One region of the Paenibacillus sp. FSL R7-0216 genome, then DNA from elsewhere that is predicted to be linked to it. Evidence: predicted binding sites of a transcription regulator. Region 1 holds the regulator's gene; each other region holds the start of a gene.

Evidence for each region. Region 1 encodes Rex, which represses fermentation and respiration genes when NADH is low (regulators of the CRP and FNR family bind a similar motif). Its sites were predicted from a motif close to TTGTGAAATATTTCACAA; they were not measured.
Region 2: the regulator Rex is predicted to act here: its motif matches at 3,095-3,112, upstream of MKZ15_RS21655 (formate/nitrite transporter family protein).
Region 3: the regulator Rex is predicted to act here: its motif matches at 2,633-2,650, upstream of MKZ15_RS00965 (DUF438 domain-containing protein).
Region 4: the regulator Rex is predicted to act here: its motif matches at 2,629-2,646, upstream of nirB (nitrite reductase large subunit NirB).

Annotation. Positions count from the first base shown of each region.
Region 1 is NZ_CP150222.1:3,018,430-3,022,820, forward strand. It holds gene MKZ15_RS13655 (phosphotransferase) at 1-814, opposite strand, end outside; gene MKZ15_RS13660 (DUF5590 domain-containing protein) at 912-1,397, opposite strand; gene MKZ15_RS13665 (amidohydrolase) at 1,426-2,724, opposite strand; gene MKZ15_RS13670 (redox-sensing transcriptional repressor Rex) at 2,721-3,389, opposite strand; gene dinG (ATP-dependent DNA helicase DinG) at 3,408-4,391, opposite strand, start outside.
Region 2 is NZ_CP150222.1:4,704,264-4,708,654, forward strand. It holds gene MKZ15_RS21640 (molybdopterin oxidoreductase family protein) at 1-261, opposite strand, end outside; partial or broken gene MKZ15_RS21645 (transposase) at 751-930, shown strand; gene MKZ15_RS21650 (hypothetical protein) at 988-1,653, shown strand; gene MKZ15_RS21655 (formate/nitrite transporter family protein) at 2,164-3,003, opposite strand; gene MKZ15_RS21660 (FAD-dependent oxidoreductase) at 3,194-4,391, opposite strand, start outside.
Region 3 is NZ_CP150222.1:195,816-200,206, reverse strand. It holds gene MKZ15_RS00970 (ROK family glucokinase) at 1-897, opposite strand, end outside; gene MKZ15_RS00965 (DUF438 domain-containing protein) at 1,248-2,534, opposite strand; gene MKZ15_RS00960 (response regulator transcription factor) at 2,730-3,410, shown strand; gene MKZ15_RS00955 (HAMP domain-containing sensor histidine kinase) at 3,407-4,391, shown strand, end outside.
Region 4 is NZ_CP150222.1:3,206,658-3,211,048, reverse strand. It holds gene MKZ15_RS14640 (helix-turn-helix domain-containing protein) at 1-189, shown strand, start outside; gene MKZ15_RS14635 (FAD-dependent oxidoreductase) at 248-814, shown strand; gene ric (iron-sulfur cluster repair di-iron protein) at 974-1,681, shown strand; gene MKZ15_RS14625 (hypothetical protein) at 1,813-2,529, shown strand; gene nirB (nitrite reductase large subunit NirB) at 2,770-4,391, shown strand, end outside.

The DNA.
Region 1 (4,391 bases):
CCTGTCGATACCCTTCCATAAATGCAGTAGCCAGAGTCAGGTCCAAGTGATCGCTAAACGCACATGACATAACAGCTCGAGCAACATCGAGCCGGGGATAATCATAATTGAAGCGATCGAAATCCAGGACCGCAGCCACAGAACTCTCGTTAAACAGCAAATTGTCCATCCAAAGATCCCGATGCGCCCACCCCGATGCAATCTGTTCAAATCGTCCCAGGTCAACGTTTTCCGTTGCAATGCGTTGCGTTTCAATCTCACTCGACAATAAGAGGTTGCCGCTGCGAAGAGCTTGCTCCTGAAGCGTAATCCAATGCTCCAATCGCTCCTCGCGAGCGGGAGGGCAAAACAAGGCGGATTCCTTCCGTCCCAACGTCCCGTCATTCAAAAACCGATGCATTTGGCCTGTGACCCGTCCTAAATCATAGACTTGATGGATGTTGGATTGTCCCGGCGGAACAAGTAGTCCCTGACAATACCCCATTACAATGAACTTTTCACCACTGTCCGACTCAAGCATCCTATTCCCGTTCGAGGTAAGAAGCGAAGGGCACGGAAAACCAAGTTCACTTAATCGCATTTGTTGCGATAAGGCCAATTGCAACGTTTCGGGCCGATAGGACTTAAACCGCTCCCTATTATATTGCTTAAGCACAAATTCACCGAAATCCGTGGTAATTTTCCATTTATAATTTAACCAACCTCTTTTAATAGGAATAGCCTGCCGGATTGGACTAGAAAAATGATGGTTAAACGCTTGTTTCAAGTCTTCCCACACCTTATTCTCTTGCCCTGTAGGATCGAGCAACTCCATGCCTTTCCCTCCTTACAAAAAAACGGTCTCGCCATTCAGGCTTTTCGCCTAAACCTCGAAACCGTTTATTAGGAATATTTCTATTTACGACGACCCGTCAGCGATTCGGCAGGGTGAACACTTCCGGTAGCGGTTCGCCCGTTGTAAAACTGAAGAACCGATAATAGTGGTGGTCCTTCTGTTTGTAGAACAGCTGCCAGACCAGTTGGTTATTGTAAATGCCCGGCAGCAGACGGACTACCTGGATACCCGGCAACGTCTGTTTGATGATGGCTCGAACCTGATTCTCGGACTTCCCTTCCGATAGCAATCGCACCTCAGGGTCCTGTCCTTCTCGGAGCCAAACCATCATTTTACGTCCGGATTCGTCTTCCCCCTGCACGACCCAGGTGACTTCATCCCATACCGACTTCCACACCTCGTCTCCCTGGACCAGGTCCGTCTCCTGCTTCGCCTGTTGAACGGCCTCTCTTTCGGCTCTCCACGTATCCTCATGAATGTATAGATAAAACCGGTGGAGACCAAGGAGCACGATCAACAGGATCACGATGGACAGCAGAATCCATTGGGTTCGCTTCCTCAACCTTCTCTTCCTTTCCTATCCTAGCGTATTACCGTGCCAGCAGTCCCTCGAACGCAGCTTGAGCGTCGTGCCGAATACGCTCCTCATCAAGCGTCAGGCAAGCCCCGTGTTTGACGACCTGTTTGCCATTCACCCAAACGTGCTCCACGTCTTTTGGTCCAGCAGAATACACGGTGTGCGAGATGAAATCCGTTCGCGGCAGAAAATGAGCCTGCTCCGTGTTCAAGGCGATGAAATCCGCCTTCATGCCAGCCGCAAGCTTCCCGGTGTTCGGCAAGAAGACCGACTTCGCGCCGTACTCCGTCCCCATCTTGAGTGCTTCTAGAGCCGGAATCGCCGTCGGATCCCCGGATACGCCTTTATGAATCAGCGCGGCCAAACGAATCTCCTCCAGCATGTCCAGGTTATTGTTGCTGGCTGCACCGTCAGTACCCAGCGATACCACGACTCCCTTCTTCAGGAGCTCCGGTACTCTGGCAACGCCGCTGGCCAACTTTAAGTTGCTACCCGGATTATGAGAGACGGTAACGCCATGAGAAGCCAAGACCTCGATTTCCTCGTCCGTCAAATGTACGGCATGGGCGAGCAGCGTCGGGCGGGAGAACATGCCCAGCTTCCGTAGGTGCTCTACCGGGCGAACGCCGTAATCGTTCACGTTCTGCTCCACCTCGGCGCGTGTCTCCGACATATGCGTATGCATCGGTAGATCGAGATCGTGGGCGGCTTGTACGAACTTCTCGATGAAAGCCGGCGGACAGGTATATGGCGCATGAGGCGACATCATCGTCGTGATGCGTCCTTCCGCTTTACCGTGCCAATTCTGGGCAAACGCGATCGCTTCTTTAAGCTTCTGATCCTGCTCTTCCGGCGAGCATAGCCCGATCGCTCCGCGCATCAGCACGGCGCGAATGCCGGATTCCTCGACAACCTTGGCGACTTCGTCCATCTGATCGTACATATCCAAGAACGTGGTCGTACCGCCTTTAAGCATTTCCAGTACGGACAGCGCCGTTCCGGCATAAACGTCAGCAGCGGTAAACTTGGCTTCCATCGGCCACATTTTCTCCTGCAGCCAGGTTTGCAGTACCATGTCATCCCCATAACCGCGCAACAGCGACATCGCCGCATGACCATGGGTATTAATCAGTCCCGGCAAAAATAACAAGCCTTTGCCGTCAAACGTTTCGGCGCCTTCCACGCCTTCCGGGCGCTCTTCTCCGATATAGGTGATCGAATCGCCTTCAACAAGCATATATCCATGAATCACGGGGCGATTGGTCTCCAGTACGGCAAACGTCCCGTTCTTAATTAACCATTTACGACTCATACGTTGGCTTGTTCCTTTCCATCCTCCAGATAATATGCCAAGCTAAGCAGGTCTGTAGTGAAATCGGCCGCATGAATCCGCACTTCCGACGGCACCTTGAGAATCGTTGGCGCGAAGTTCAAGATGGCTCCGATCCCGGCCGCAACCAGCTCGTCTGCCACGCGCTGGGCTTCTGTGTCAGGTACCGTTATGATCCCAATACGGATATTATTCGCTCGTACCGTAGCTACCAGCTCCTCAATCGGTTGAATCGTGATGTTGTTGATTTGGGTACCGATCTTTGCTGGCGATGCGTCGAACACGGCGACGATTTTCATATTATCCTTCAAATAAGCATTATAATTCGAAAGGGCTTGCCCTAGATTACCGGCACCGACTAACGCCACGTTAATTTGCTGGTCCAAGTTGAGAATCTGTTGAATCTTCTCGATTAGGTAAGCCACGTCATAGCCGATCCCCTTCCGACCAAAATCGCCGAAATACGCTAAATCCTTGCGGATTTGCGCGGGATTCAGATCCAACTTCTGGCCCAGCTCCTGCGAGGAGACCGTGGGGACCTCCCTGCGGCTGAGTTCGTTCAAGAAACGCAGGTAAACCGGCAGTCTGCGGACGACGGCGTCCGAAATTTTTTCTGACTTCATGCTTCGTTTCCCCCTATTCTTCAATGCGATCAATAAAGCGGTTTAGGCTTCGGGATTCAACCATTCCGAGATGCGAGGTACCATTTGATTCATCGGCATATGCTCCATCTTCGGTCCGGGCAAAGAGTATAAAAAATACTTCCCATAGTAAGACTCCAGGATACGGGTATCATAAACGATTACGATGCCACGATCCTGCGAGGAACGGACGAGTCGCCCGAATCCTTGCTTGAAGCGGATAACCGCCTGCGGGACGGATAACTTCATAAATGGGTTTTTCTTCTCCCGCTGCAGTCGCTCACTCTTGGCTTCCACCAGCGGATGGTTCGGCGGTTGAAAAGGCAGCCGCACGATCGCTAAACTTGTCAGCGCCTCGCCGGGGATATCTACCCCTTCCCAGAAACTGCTCGTCCCCAGCAATACCGATGCATTTTGACCCTGGAAGCGCCGAGTCAGCTTGGTACGGCTACCGCTGTCCATCCCTTGCCCGATGACGGTGATCCCCTGCGCCGAGAGCAACTCTTTCAGCGGGTCATACACCTGTCTCAGCATCCGGTAGGACGTAAACAGCACCAGCATGCGGCCTTGAGTAGCCACCGCGGAATCTGCCAACGACTGCACCAACGTGTTAATGAAGTGATCATCTCCCACGCTGCCCTTTACGCTCGGAAAATCACGCGGAATGACTAAGAGTGCCTGGTCCCGGTAATTAAACGGAGATGGCAACATCGACGTAATCAACCGTTCCTCTTCCGCCGCCTCCGTCAGACCCAACTGCTCGATCATATATTGAAACGACTTATCGACTGACAATGTCGCGGAAGTCATAACGACGCTTTTTTTCCGATCGAAGAAAAATTCCTTCAACTGGGCGCTAACGTCAATCGGCACCGCGTACATTTGCAGCGAGCGGCTGCGGTAATTCCCGTTGGCTTCCATCCAATAAACTGTGTCTTCGCTTTCCAGCTTCATGAAGAACCGCAGTGATTCCCGTTCTCCAGCTAAATCCTTAAACAAGCCGCTGAT
Region 2 (4,391 bases), 1.7 Mb from region 1:
TTCCTCCCATGTGATGCGTTCAAATTTCCCTTCACCTTTAGCTCCGACCCGCTTCAAGGGGTACAGCACCCGCTCGGGATGGTAGACCCGTTCCGCCATATTGCGAACCTTGTTGCAGATAGCGCCTTGCGTTATCGGGTGATCGGGGTTGCCGGTCACCTTAACGATTTTTCCGTTCTCTTTATGGAGCAGCAAGCTGCACGTATCGGGACAATCCAGCGGGCACACCGCGGGAAACACCCCGTTTGGTTCATGGATCATGTTCCACCCCTCCTATCCTGTAGCCTATTGTAAGGAAAAACGCCCCCCGGCGTAAACCCCCGGTTGCAATTTGCTTTCGAGCGGTAGGTAGAAGACGAAGCGATGGACGGACGGGTCGACAGCCGTGCCAATGGGCCTCAGGATTGCTTTCACTGTGTATTCGTGACTTGTTGCAGTGTCCCGTGTCCCGTGTCCCGTGTCCCGTGTCCTGTGTCCTGTGTCACGTGTCTCGTGTCTCGTAACTCGTGTCCTGAGCCCTGCATATCGTGCCATGTGTCTAGTGTCTCGTACCATGTGACTCGTGTCTCATGCCCTGTCCTTTACACTCCTTTTCATGATTATCCCTTTCGTTCAGATAGAGTCTGGGCTTAGCCGATTGCTAATTAATATCATTTTTTTAGGGTAAAAAAACAAGCTTGCACAGAACATATGTTTGGTATATAATGGAATCAAACGAACATACACTCTCATTGAGAGAGGCATGGGAATATGGAGGTTATTACGGATTCGATTCATCACCTATTCAATAAACACTATACGAGCGAGCAAGATTGCATGGATGCGCTGGTCGCTGCGAAGTGGCCAACCGGCTTTGTCTGCCCTCGATGCGCTCATACCGGGTGCAGCCACCTAACCTCCCGTCGTATTCCTTTATTTGAATGTGACATCTGTGGGCATCAAACGTCGCCTTTGGTTGGGACCCTTTTTGAGGGAACGCATCTGCCCTTGTTGAAGTGGTTCCAGGCGATAGAGTTGTTTCTGCTTCCTGATGGTATCTCCGCAATGCGGCTGCACCAGGAGATCCGGGTCACCTACAAAACCGCTTGGTTGATGCTGCACAAAATACGCCATGCTGTTGGCGAATTTGATGCCCGTGAACGGTTGAGCGGAGACGTAAAGGTCAACTCCGATCAATATGGGGCCAATCCGTCCCGTTGTCAGTATCCACATCCGTTTGCTTCGGCAGTCGTAGCTGGCTGTACGCTGATGGAGTCAGGCGAACTGGAACAGATCAAAATTCACCTGTTACCCAATAAACGTGGAACGGGTAACCGGGCAACCCGCCACGAGCTCTCCGCTTTCATCAACGAACATGTGGATGTCGATACATCCACGGTTCATTCGTTTCCTCTGGCCTTTCAGCTGTATTCGCCCCTGCGGAAAGTAGTGAGAGACGCATGGGAGTCGCTGAAGAGTACATATGTAGCTTTGGGACCAAAGTATCTGCAAGCATATCTGAACGAATACACCGTACGCCGCCGGTTGCACTTGCCTGGGGCAAGGAAGACGATGCATCAGAAATTGCTGAGTATGTGTGTGGCGACTCAAGCCATTTCTTACTACCAACTAATCGCACGCCAACCGAAGTTGCCTTTGGCGACCGCCGCCTGATGAGGTGCCTGAACCAAGGGGCTTAGGCCAATCGGCTTCTGCCTTTTTGTCATCATCTAGCTGATCCAATCTATGACTCTACCCATCAGCTACACAATCTATCTAATCCAATTGGCTACCCTAACCATTAGCTCCACTATCTACCCGCTTCTTATTCCGTCTGCTGCTCTTCCTGTCTACTGCTCTACTGTCTACTGCTCTACTGTCTACTGCTCTACTTCCTGCTGCTCTTTCTGTCTGCTGCTCTTCCTGTTTTCTGCTCTAGCTATCTGCTTTTTTACCTAATGCTGCCCTATCGATCTGCTTCTTTGCAACACCTAATTGGCTCCCCAAGCGCGTCTGATCTCATTCTTTGTCAACTGATTCAACGGGATAATCGTGCAAAGGGCCGATACAACATGTACTGGCCTGGCTGCCACCCAACCATGATCCAATACTCTCCCCTATAGCAAAAAAACTGCTCCTCCAAATGGAGAAGCAGTTAATAAAGCCTGTTGATTGCTTATTCTGTTATATGGTTTTGCTTACCGTTGCGGACGAAGGTGTTGTTGCATGCTCGGCAGCCGGAGCAGCCGTTTGCCCTTTATCCTTCAAATAAGCAGTCCAATATGCCGCTCCCACGAAGATGGCGCCGCCGGTCAAGTTGCCCAACCATACCGGTACAAAGTTCTTTAAATATTCGCCCCAGGAGAAATAGCCCTCAAAAATAGCCGCCGGAATCAGGAACATGTTGGCGACCACGTGCTGGAAGCCGATGGCAACGAAGGCCATTGTCGGAAACCAGATGCCGAGTATTTTGCCGCTCATGTTGTCTGCGCCGTAAGAGAGCCATACCGCCAACGCAACCAGCCAGTTGCAGCCTATGCCAGACACAAATGCTTGCAGGAAGCTATCATCCAGCTTGTGGCCGGCCATATCAACCAGTTTATCGAGATAAGGTCCGCTGGCCGTCAAGCCAACCACATGTCCAAAAAAGTATGCGACGAATAAAGCACCCACAAAATTGCTTAAGGTAATGAGGACGAGGTTCTTGAACATTTCCCCTGTGGAAATTCGCCCCGCCATCCGTGCTAGCGGCACAGCCATCATGTTGCCGGTCAAAAGCTCCCCACCGGCCAAAAGTACGAGAATTAATCCGATAGGGAATACCGCCGCGCCGATGAAGGTTGCGAAACTACCCCACTCTGCCGGAGCGCTGCTGATGACGCGAATATCGAGCAAAAAACCGAGCGCTATAAACGCCCCGCCCAAAAATCCGAGAATAAGTACGGTCAACAAAGGATTATGCGCTTTTTTGATGCCATTTTCTACGGTTACGTCAGCAATTTGCGCAGGTTTATAGTAAGCCATGTTCTAGTCTCCTTTATAAGTAGATCCGTGTCTATTGTAGCGTGCCGATTTATGTTGGATAAGTAACAAAGATCACGATAACGTTTTCATATGGTGAAATATTTCACATCAATACGAAAAGCCGGCCAAAGAGGCGAACGCCCCGTTTGACCGGCTGGATAGTTGGATTCTTACGCCTGCAATATTGCCGTTAAACGTGAACGGTTTCCCGCTGCGGCACTTCCGGCAGCGCTCCCAAGCCTGCGCTGTTCAGGAAATTCCAAGGTTTGTTGTAATGCGGCTGGAAGAAGAAGTCGACGAAGGCGAGTTCCTCCATTTTCATGCCGTTTTGGATGCACACCGAGATCGTATTCATCGACTGGGTCAGGTCCACTTTCGACATGATTTGCGCCCCGAGGATCCGGCGGGTGTTCTTCTCGTAAACCACCTTCAGCATAACCGGTTCGTGGGTCGGCATGAATTCCGGCCGGTAGTTATCGGTAATCATTACCGCTTCGGCCTCCAGACCGGCATCCTTCGCCGCTGTTACCGTCAACCCGGTCCCCGCGATATTATCTTCGTAGATTTTAATCCCCGAGGTGCCCTGAGTGCCCATATACTTCACGGTTGGCGTTACCAGGTTTCGAGCCACCAGCGTACCCATGCGAACGGCGTTCGTGGCCAACGGGATATACGCATGCTTGCCGGTCGGATTATAAAATACCGCACAGCTGTCTCCCGCCGCATATACGTCCGGCTTGCTGGTGCGCATGTATTCGTCTACGATGATTGCACCATTGCCCAGCATGTCGACTTGCCCCTTTAACAGCTCCGTGTTTGGACGGAATCCGATGCACATAATCACGAGATCGGCGGCGTACGCGCCTTTGTCGGTGATCACCTTAGCCACTTTGCCGTTCTCACCTTCAAAGCGCGTAACCTTTTGGCCTAAAGCCAACTCAATCCCATGCTCGCTAAGCGATTGTTCGATCTTATCCGTGTATTCCGGATCCAGGTATTTGCTCAAAATGCGATCCTCCGCATCAATCAGCGTCACTTGCTTGCCGTTCAACTGGAACGCTTCAACAAGCTCAACGCCGATGTATCCGGCCCCGACCACCACAATATGGTTGGCTTGCTGCGCTTTTTCAATGATCGTGTTGGAATGGTTGAAATTTTTCGAAAGCACGATGTTCTCTAAGTCGCTTCCTTCGAACTTCGGAACAATCGGCCACGACCCGGTCGTTACGATCAGCTTGTCGAACGTATCTTCGAACACCTCACCGGTCTCCAGGTTGCGAGCTTGAAGTGTTTTAGCGTCCGTATCGACCGACACTACCTCGTGAAGCATTTTCGTATTTACACCAAGTTCGGCCAATTGCTGTGGCGACGAGTAGAACAATCCCTGC
Region 3 (4,391 bases), 2.4 Mb from region 1:
CGTAGCCGGTACGATTTGCATGCCTCTTTGCACCGGCTCCGGCGTCAATTTGGCGAATACGCTGCGGACTTCGTTAAACAGAATGTCGCCTGCTTTGGATACCCCTCCACCGACGATAAACAGTTCTGGATTCAGAACGACCGCAACCGCCGCCATCGATTTGCCCAGATAATAGGCCGCACGGTTCACGATACGGATCGCCGCCTCGTCACCGGCTTTAGCCGCATCAAAGACGTCCTTGGCCATGATGTTCTCCACATGCGACAGCGACGTCCGGTCCCCGCGTGCCACGGCATCCTTAGCCATACGGATAATGCCCGTAGCCGAAGAGACGGTCTCCAGGCAGCCCATTTGTCCGCAGCCGCAGCCGATCGCTTCCAGGTCCGGAACGACGGACATATGCCCAAGCTCGCCGGCCATCCCGGAGAACCCTTGATAAATTTTACCGTTCATGATGATGCCACCGCCAACGCCAGTGCCCAGCGTGTAGCAAACGCAGTTCTCGATTCCTTTGCCAGCTCCGCCCCAGGCTTCGCCCAGCGCCGCCACATTGGCATCGTTGTCTATTTTGATCGGCTTGCCCAGTCGCTGTTCCAAAATCTCACGAATCGGGAAATCCTTCAAACCTACATTCGGCGCCAAAATAATGATCCCCTCGCGGACATTCGTAAACCCAGCCACGCCAGCGCCTACCCCCGCGACCTGCTCCCAGGCGAACGGCGATTCTTCCACGACGCGCCGGACGTACTTCTCGATGTTCGCGACGATCGTATCCGCGCCCTTATCGACTTCGGTCGGGCCTTCATACGTATGAAGAAGTTGACCTTCTTCATTGCAAATGCCAACCTTGACTGCCGTACCGCCCAAGTCAACGCCAATGTAGATTTTTTCAGACATTTTCACAAGCCACCTTTTTCTTAAATAATAGATAATTTACGTGTCCATACGTGCAAAAAGGCCATTCTCTATCCATCACCACGCTGACCGCGCCATGACTGAAAACGCCTTCGCAAGTAGTTTACTCCTACGTACCAACTATAAGCGAACCCTTCGGTTCGGTCAAGAGAAGGGGGAAACGGCAATCCCAGTAACGATAAGGGATTTTGCGTAAATGACGTAGATCACAGACAGGTGGATGCGACCCCAAAACCCACTAATTCCCTTTGACCTCGTCACCTCAACAATGCCCATAAAAAAACCGGCATTCGCAATACGAATGCCGGGGGTATGTCGCGTGCCGTGCGAATTTAGGATAAAATCCGTTTTTGCCCTTCCAACTCACGAATGGGAGCGATATTCTGCGTGAATTCGAGCGTTCCCAAATAACGGCCATCTTCGCTGCGAACGGCAAAATAGCGGATGTAAACGAATTTGTCCTTGATCGGAATCCAGAAATCCTCGGCATCCTTCCGCCCTGCTTTGAAATCCTCCAACAATTGGTTGACGACATGGACGCTTTGCGGCGGATGGCAATTTTGCACGGTTCGACCAATGACCGCCTTCGTCCGGGCAAATATCCGTTCCTTACCGTGAGAGAAATAACGGACGACATCGTTCTCGTCAATAAACGTCAAATCGACCGGGAGATGGTTCATCACCGCCTCCAGCTGCTCCATCGACAGAATGCCGGTTTCGAATTTGACGAAGCCCTGCGGGACTGCCGTCCCCTCTGGGGCGGTTCCCCCGGCTTCGGCCGCAGTTCCTCCCGATTCGCTGTCTGAAGGCTGAAGCGGCACACGCTCCGGAATCCATTCGTGCTCCGGTGCCGTCAAGCAGAAGCCAATTTGTTCGCTTTCCCTGGCGATGCTGACCCATTCGTCTTCCGTTAACTTCTCAAGGGCCATCGGCAGCAAAATATTCTCTTCTTTAAAGATCATTTCGTTGACTTCCTTAATGATCCGTTCGAGATCCAGGAGGATCGTCTCCTGATCTGCGCTGCCGTTCGCCAGCTTGCCCTTTGTTTCCTTAATCATCATGCGAATTCCGTCATCAATTCCCCACATCACCTTCGTCGGTCCGTAGACGCCGTACTTCTCCAAATACGGGAACAGCAGGTTTTCTTTGCGGCTGTAGTGCTTATCCAGGTCCAGAAGCAGGCTTAAATCCTCCAACAGCTTGAATACCAGCTCCTCGCCGGCTTCCTTCCGGTACTTGTCGAGATGTAGCCGCAGCTTGAAATTGACCAGTCGCTCGATCTCACGGTTTTCCTGCTTAAAGGTGTGCACCGGATGGCCTGGCTGTTCCTCCGGCTTGGACGAGCGGTGAATATCTTCAATCGAGCCCTTAAATATCGCCGTATGGACCGAGCACAACCGCTGTACCTCCTCAACGGGGATGCCTTCCTCTTCCATCAGCGCATGCTCCATCGCGGAGATTTCCGAGACGGTCACGTCGCCGACCGCCGCTTCAAACCGCGCCTTTACTTCGTCTACGCTCTTGCCCTGATGCAGCTCTTTAATGATTTCTTTCAGCAGTTGCTGACGCCGGTTCAGTTCCGGAGCGCCAAACTCCCGATTATTGATCAATTCACTCATGGTCCAGTCCCTCCTTATAGGGTTTAACTTCTGTCTCTTCCGACTCTCTCGCTGATAACCATTCTCAAGAACAAGGTAGCACAGGGAAAATTGCCGGCTTGTGATTGCAATCACAAATATTCCGAGCGAATCATGGTTCCTCCCGTTTCTTTTTTCTCCGTCTTTTGCCAAAATAGAAGGAGGAGGAATGCCATCATGCCTATAACAAATTTGCTATATATTGAAGACGATCTCGAAATCGGCGAATGGGTCAGCACAAATTTGCAGGAGCGCGGTTACGCCGTTACCTGGCTGAAGAGCGGGGAACATGCCGTGGAGAAGGCTGCCGAGTGCCAGCTGGTCATTCTCGATGTGATGCTTCCTGGCTTGGACGGCTTCACCATAGGAGGACGTTTAAAGCAGCAGTACCCTGAGCTTCCGGTGCTGATGCTGTCGGCCCGAACCTCAATCGACGACAAGCTGCAGGGGCTCAAATTCGCCGACGATTATTTGACGAAGCCGTTCCACCCCGACGAGCTGGCGGCCCGGATCGAGGTGCTGCTGCGCCGCAGCGGGGGTTCCGCCGACCCGGAGCCGCTGCGCCTTAAACATTTGCTTGTGTATGAAAAAGAAAATCGGATCATCGATCAGAACACCGGCGAAGAAATCGTGTTGACCGGTAAACAGTTTCATATTTTTGCCTACCTGCTGCGCCATCTCGGGCAAATCCTGACCAAAGAGCAGATCTACGAAGCGGTATGGAATGAACCCTATCTGGACGGGGACAAAACCTTGATGGTCCATATCCGCCACCTGCGCGAGAAGCTGGAACGCGATCCCGCGAATCCCGAAGTCATTGAGACGATTCGCGGGATCGGGTATCGGGTGAGAGCATGAGATTCCGTCCGGTTCGCAAGTTCCGCAAATCGCTGCTCACGAGATACGTGTTGATCCTGGTAATCGCTTTTGTCTTCATCCCCGTTCTTATTCCGGTTAGTTTTTTCGCGTCTTGGAGTATCAATTTGCTGATGAATCCGGGACATTTATGGCAACAAACCAAACGCCCCTACGGGACGGGTATGGACATCGAGACCACTTGGCACCAGGCTGCCGCCGGGCTGAAAGGAGCTTCTGTCGAAACCATCGACGGGAAACTCAAGGAGCTGAAGAAGCGTTATCCCGACGCCGCGCTGTATTGGGTCGACACAGCCGGACAAACCCGTCTGCAGCTGCCGGAACAGGGAACGGTGCCGAAGCAGTGGTCCCTGGAAGACACCATCGCCTTCATGAAGCAACGCGTGGACGCCGACCCTTTTACGGTCGTCGCTTTCATTGGCGGGAACGAACGGGCCAAGCAGGGCTTCATGGTACTGGAGCTCCCGCGTAAATTTATGGTGATCCAAGATGTGGACCGGCAAAGCGACAGCCGTTTCTACGGCGTTTTTTTAGCGATTCTACTGGGGGCGTTCGTGCTGCTGTCCTATCTGTTCTTCAGCGATATTCGCAAACGGCTGCTGCGACTGGAGGCCGGCATGACCCGTCCGGGCCCCGATGGGCTTCCCTCTCTTATCCATGAAGGGCGACCGGACGAAATCGGCCGGTTGGAGCAAGCTTTTAACCACATGGTATTCGAACTGAAGGACAGCCGCCAGCGCGAAAGCGAGGAAGAAGAACTGCGCAAGAGCCTGATCAGCCATTTATCGCATGACCTGCGTACGCCGCTGACTGTGCTGGGGAGCCATTTGTATTCGCTCCGCCAAGAGTCATTAAGTGATCAGGGCCGGCAATCGCTGACTTTGATGGAGACCAAAATCAGCGATTTGTCCGGCCTGATGGACCATCTATTATCGTATAACCTGCTCTCCAGCGGGCGTTATG
Region 4 (4,391 bases), 190 kb from region 1:
CAGATTCCTTCCATGAGCGATAAAATGTTGTCGGAGCGGATGAAGGATTTGGAATGTGAAGGGATCCTGATCCGTCACGTTTATCCTGAGACACCGGTTCGTATTGAATATGAATTGACCGAAAAGGGGCGTGCGCTTCGTCCGGTGATGGATGAAGTTCAAGCTTGGGCAACGGAGTGGATCAAGTGATCGGCATGCCGTTACCGGCGAGCGGGCGGCATGAAAACAATAGAAAGTGGGTGTACTTGTGGCTGAGGTAATTGTTATCGGAGCAGGACCGGCGGGAGCCAGCGCAGCGCTTTTCTTAGCCAAAGCGGGTAAAGAAACGCTCGTTCTGGACAGCAACGCTAGCATGACCAAACGGGCATGGATCGAGAATCATTACGGCGCGAAGGATATTTCCGGACCGGATCTTCTAAAGATCGGGCGGGAGCAAGCGGAGAAATTCGGCGCGAAATTCATTGAAGAAAAAGTGACGGGCGTAGATACCAACGGCGGATCGAAAGTGACTGTCAAGACCGAATCCGGCCGCAGTTATGAAGCGTCCCATATCGTATTAGCCACTGGTGCCTTAACCGATCTTGCAAGCGCTATCGGCTTGGAGCTGAAGGATGGCCGGGAACCTAGAATCAAAACCGTGATTGCTACCGATGGCGAGGGCCGTACGAGCATTCCGCGCGTTTGGGCAGCAGGAACGGTTGCTGGGGTTAGCGTGCATACGATCATCACCGCCGGTGACGGTGCGAAGGTTGCAATCGAGCTGATCAGTGAGCTGAATGGCGAGCGTTACGTTGATCACGACGTACTTAAGTAATAAATAAGAACATACGACAGGCCTCCTGAGACAGGGGGCCTTTTTATTTTATAAGGCAATCAGGTTTATGGCGAAGTGAGCGCAATCACCAAGCAGGTGTACCTCGTGAAGTATGGTGAAGAGGTAAGCTTGACTTCATTATTTCAGGAGGTTTTAGAAATGAATATCAATCCAATAGAATTTCAAATGACCGATAAAGTTCGAGATATCGTGCTGCGGTTTCCCAAAGCTGCGGATTATTTCCGGCAACGGAAAATCGACTTTTGCTGCGGGGGAAACCGTCCAATTACCGAGTCAGCGGAAGAAAGCGGCGTTCCGGTAGAGCTGTTGCTGGAGGACTTGAACCGTATGTTAGCTGAGCATCCGCATACAGGAGGAGAAGAAGGCTGGCTTCAAGCGTCATCTGCGGACCTGGTTGAACATATCGTAGGCAAACATCACCGTTATTTACGGGAGGAGCTCCCGGAAATTCAAAAATACGTGACGAAGGTCTCGCGCGTTCACGGTGAAATAGATCCTCACCTGCTGGAGGTGGCCCGATTGTTCGGCGAGTTGCGGCGTGAGCTGTTGGCGCACAGTGACAAAGAGGAGGCCGAGGTATTTCCGAAGATGCTCAACTGGGATGCAGGCCGCGAACCGGAAGTGCTCGAAAAACTGCAGGGCGCGATTGCCGATTTGGAATCGGAGCATGACGGTGCAGGGAATATCTTGAAACAGCTGCGCGAGCTCACCGGGGATTTTCAACCGCCGGCTCATGCCTGCACGACGTACCGTCTGACTTACGCGCGCCTGGAGGAGTTGGAGGGAATGACCTTTACGCATGTACATCTTGAAAATAACGTGTTATTCCCGCGATACACAGAATAAGTGGCCTTTCGCTTCCGCGAGCCGCCGTTTGTATAAAATTTGAGAACCTGCGCCTTGTCCGGTATCCTTAAGATAAGGAATATTCTATTGCCCGGGTTGGGACAATGATACGAGAAGGGCAGGGGGCGGCAATGCACAAGAGATGGCGATGGCTTGTTGGATGGATGGCAGGAATAGCAATAATCGTGACGGCTTGCGCCCAAGGCCAAATTACGGATCAACCGGCACCGGCGGAAGCACAGAGAGCCGACAAAGAACAACCCCACGACATCACGTTGACGATCGACGGGGGTACCTTTATCCCCGATGTGACGCGCAGCCTGCATTACGATTATATGGCTGGGCTAACGGCACGTCATGCGCTGGAGAGCAGTGGGATCGTGAGGTTCACGGAGGATCAATCGGCAATCCAATCGGTTGGGGAAGTGTCGCTGGATTCTACCCTGGAGTGGGGAACGCAGTTGAATGACAAAGAGCTGGATCCCAGCGACTGGGATCATGAGTTGAAGATTGGCGACAAGCTGCTCGTCTATGTCAAGACGGTCGATAGCTTTGAAGCGATCCCGCAGCAGGCGTCCTTGCTATTGATTATCGATGGGGGCAGTCCGAAGAAGAAGTATTACGTCAATAAATACGACGATAACACGACGGTCAGGGATCTTCTGAAACGCAGCGGCATCGTTCAGTTTAGTCCCACCAACAAATCCATCGTATCGGTCGGCGGGTATACTCCCCAAGAGAACGAACATTGGATCCTGAAGGTGAACGGAAAGAAGCTGCTGGATACGGGGCTGGATATGAGATTAAAGCCACAGGACAATGTGGAAATTGTCTTAAAGCAGAAATAGATGTAGGTACTCGACAAAACTTATGGAATCCGCAGTCCTGGTCATAACCGGGGTTGCGGATTTTTTCAATAGGTTCATGAAAATAGTTATGACAAAAGTTTGTGTATTCTTTCACAATTAATGTGAATGCAATCACAAGGTATCTGCAATTTTAAATTTATACTAAGAGCATCACTTAAAAATTGAACTATCGTAAAGACACTAGAGATCTAGGTATTTATAGGAGGAGGCATTACGAATATGGGAACGGACAGAGAGAAACTGGTCGTGATCGGGAACGGAATGGCCGGCATCAGCGCCGTGGAACAAATCCTGAAGTTGACTACGAAATTTGACATTACGGTCTTCGGAAGCGAGCCGCATCCGAACTATAACCGGATCATGCTGTCGTATGTGCTGGAAGGCAGCAAAACGATGGATGACATCGTATTGAATGATTTGAATTGGTATAAAGAACATGGGATTACGCTGCATATGGGGACCACGGTCGAGCGGATCGATGCGGAGGCCAAAGAGGTTGTGGCCGATAACGGGCAACGCGTTCCGTACGATAAAGTGTTGATTGCTACCGGCTCGACTTCGTTTATTCTGCCAATTCCGGGCAGTGATAAGGAGGGAGTCGTTGGATTCCGCGATATCGCAGACTGTGAGCAAATGCTGCAAGCGGTCAACACCTATAAGACGGCGGCCGTGATCGGCGGCGGCTTGCTCGGTTTGGAAGCGGCCAAGGGGCTAGTGCAGCTTGGCATGGACGTGACGGTCGTGCATTTGATGGAAGATTTGATGGAACGCCAGTTGGACCATCAAGCGGCAGGCATGCTGCAAGCGGAATTGGAACGTCAGGGCATCAAGTTCAAGATGGGCGCACAAACGACGGAGTTGCTAGGGGATAACCGGGTACGCGGGCTGCGGTTCGCGGACGGCACGGAGCTTCCGGCGGAATTCGTTGTTATGGCGGTAGGGATCAAACCAAATGTCGCCGTTGCCAAGGCCAGCGGAATGGAAGTGAATCGCGGGATCGTGGTCAACGACTACATGCAAACCTCGCTGGAGGGAGTCTATTCGGTTGGTGAGTGCACCGAGCACCGCGGAATCTGTTACGGTCTGGTCGCACCGCTGTTCGAGCAGGGGAACGTGATGGCCAAGCATATCAGCGGCGTAGACACTCCACCTTATGAAGGTTCGGTCGTATCGACCAAGCTGAAAATTTCCGGCGTAGATGTCTTCTCGACCGGCGAATTCATCGACGGGCCGGAACATACGGTCATCGCGAACAAGGACGATTGGAAACGTACGTATAAGAAAATCTTGCTGAAGGATGGCAAGCTGGTAGGTGCGGTGCTGTTCGGCGATATCACGGATTCGGCCGAACTGCAGAAGCTGATCAAGCAAGGCGCAGAAATGACCGACGAATTGTACGAGTCGCTGATGGGCGGAGGCTGCTGCGGCGGCGGAGCCAAGAAGAAGGCCTCGGTCGAAACGATGAGCGACGAGGAAATCGTCTGCGGCTGCAACGGGGTTACCAAGGGTACGATCGTGGATTGTGTTGTTAATCAAGGTATGACGACGGTGGACGAGATTAAGGCATGCACCGGGGCGACCCGTTCTTGCGGCGGGTGTAAACCGGTCGTGGAGCAAATCTTGCAATATGTACTTGGAGACGGCTTCACGCAAACGGCGAAGCAGGGGATTTGCGGCTGTACGACGCTGAGCCGCGATGAGATCGTTGCGGAAATTAAGGAGAAAGGGCTGCAGACCACCAAAGAGGTTATGAACGTACTCGGATGGTCGCAACCGGAAGGCTGCTCGAAATGCCGGCCCGCCATCAACTACTACCTGGGCATGATTTACCCGGATACGCA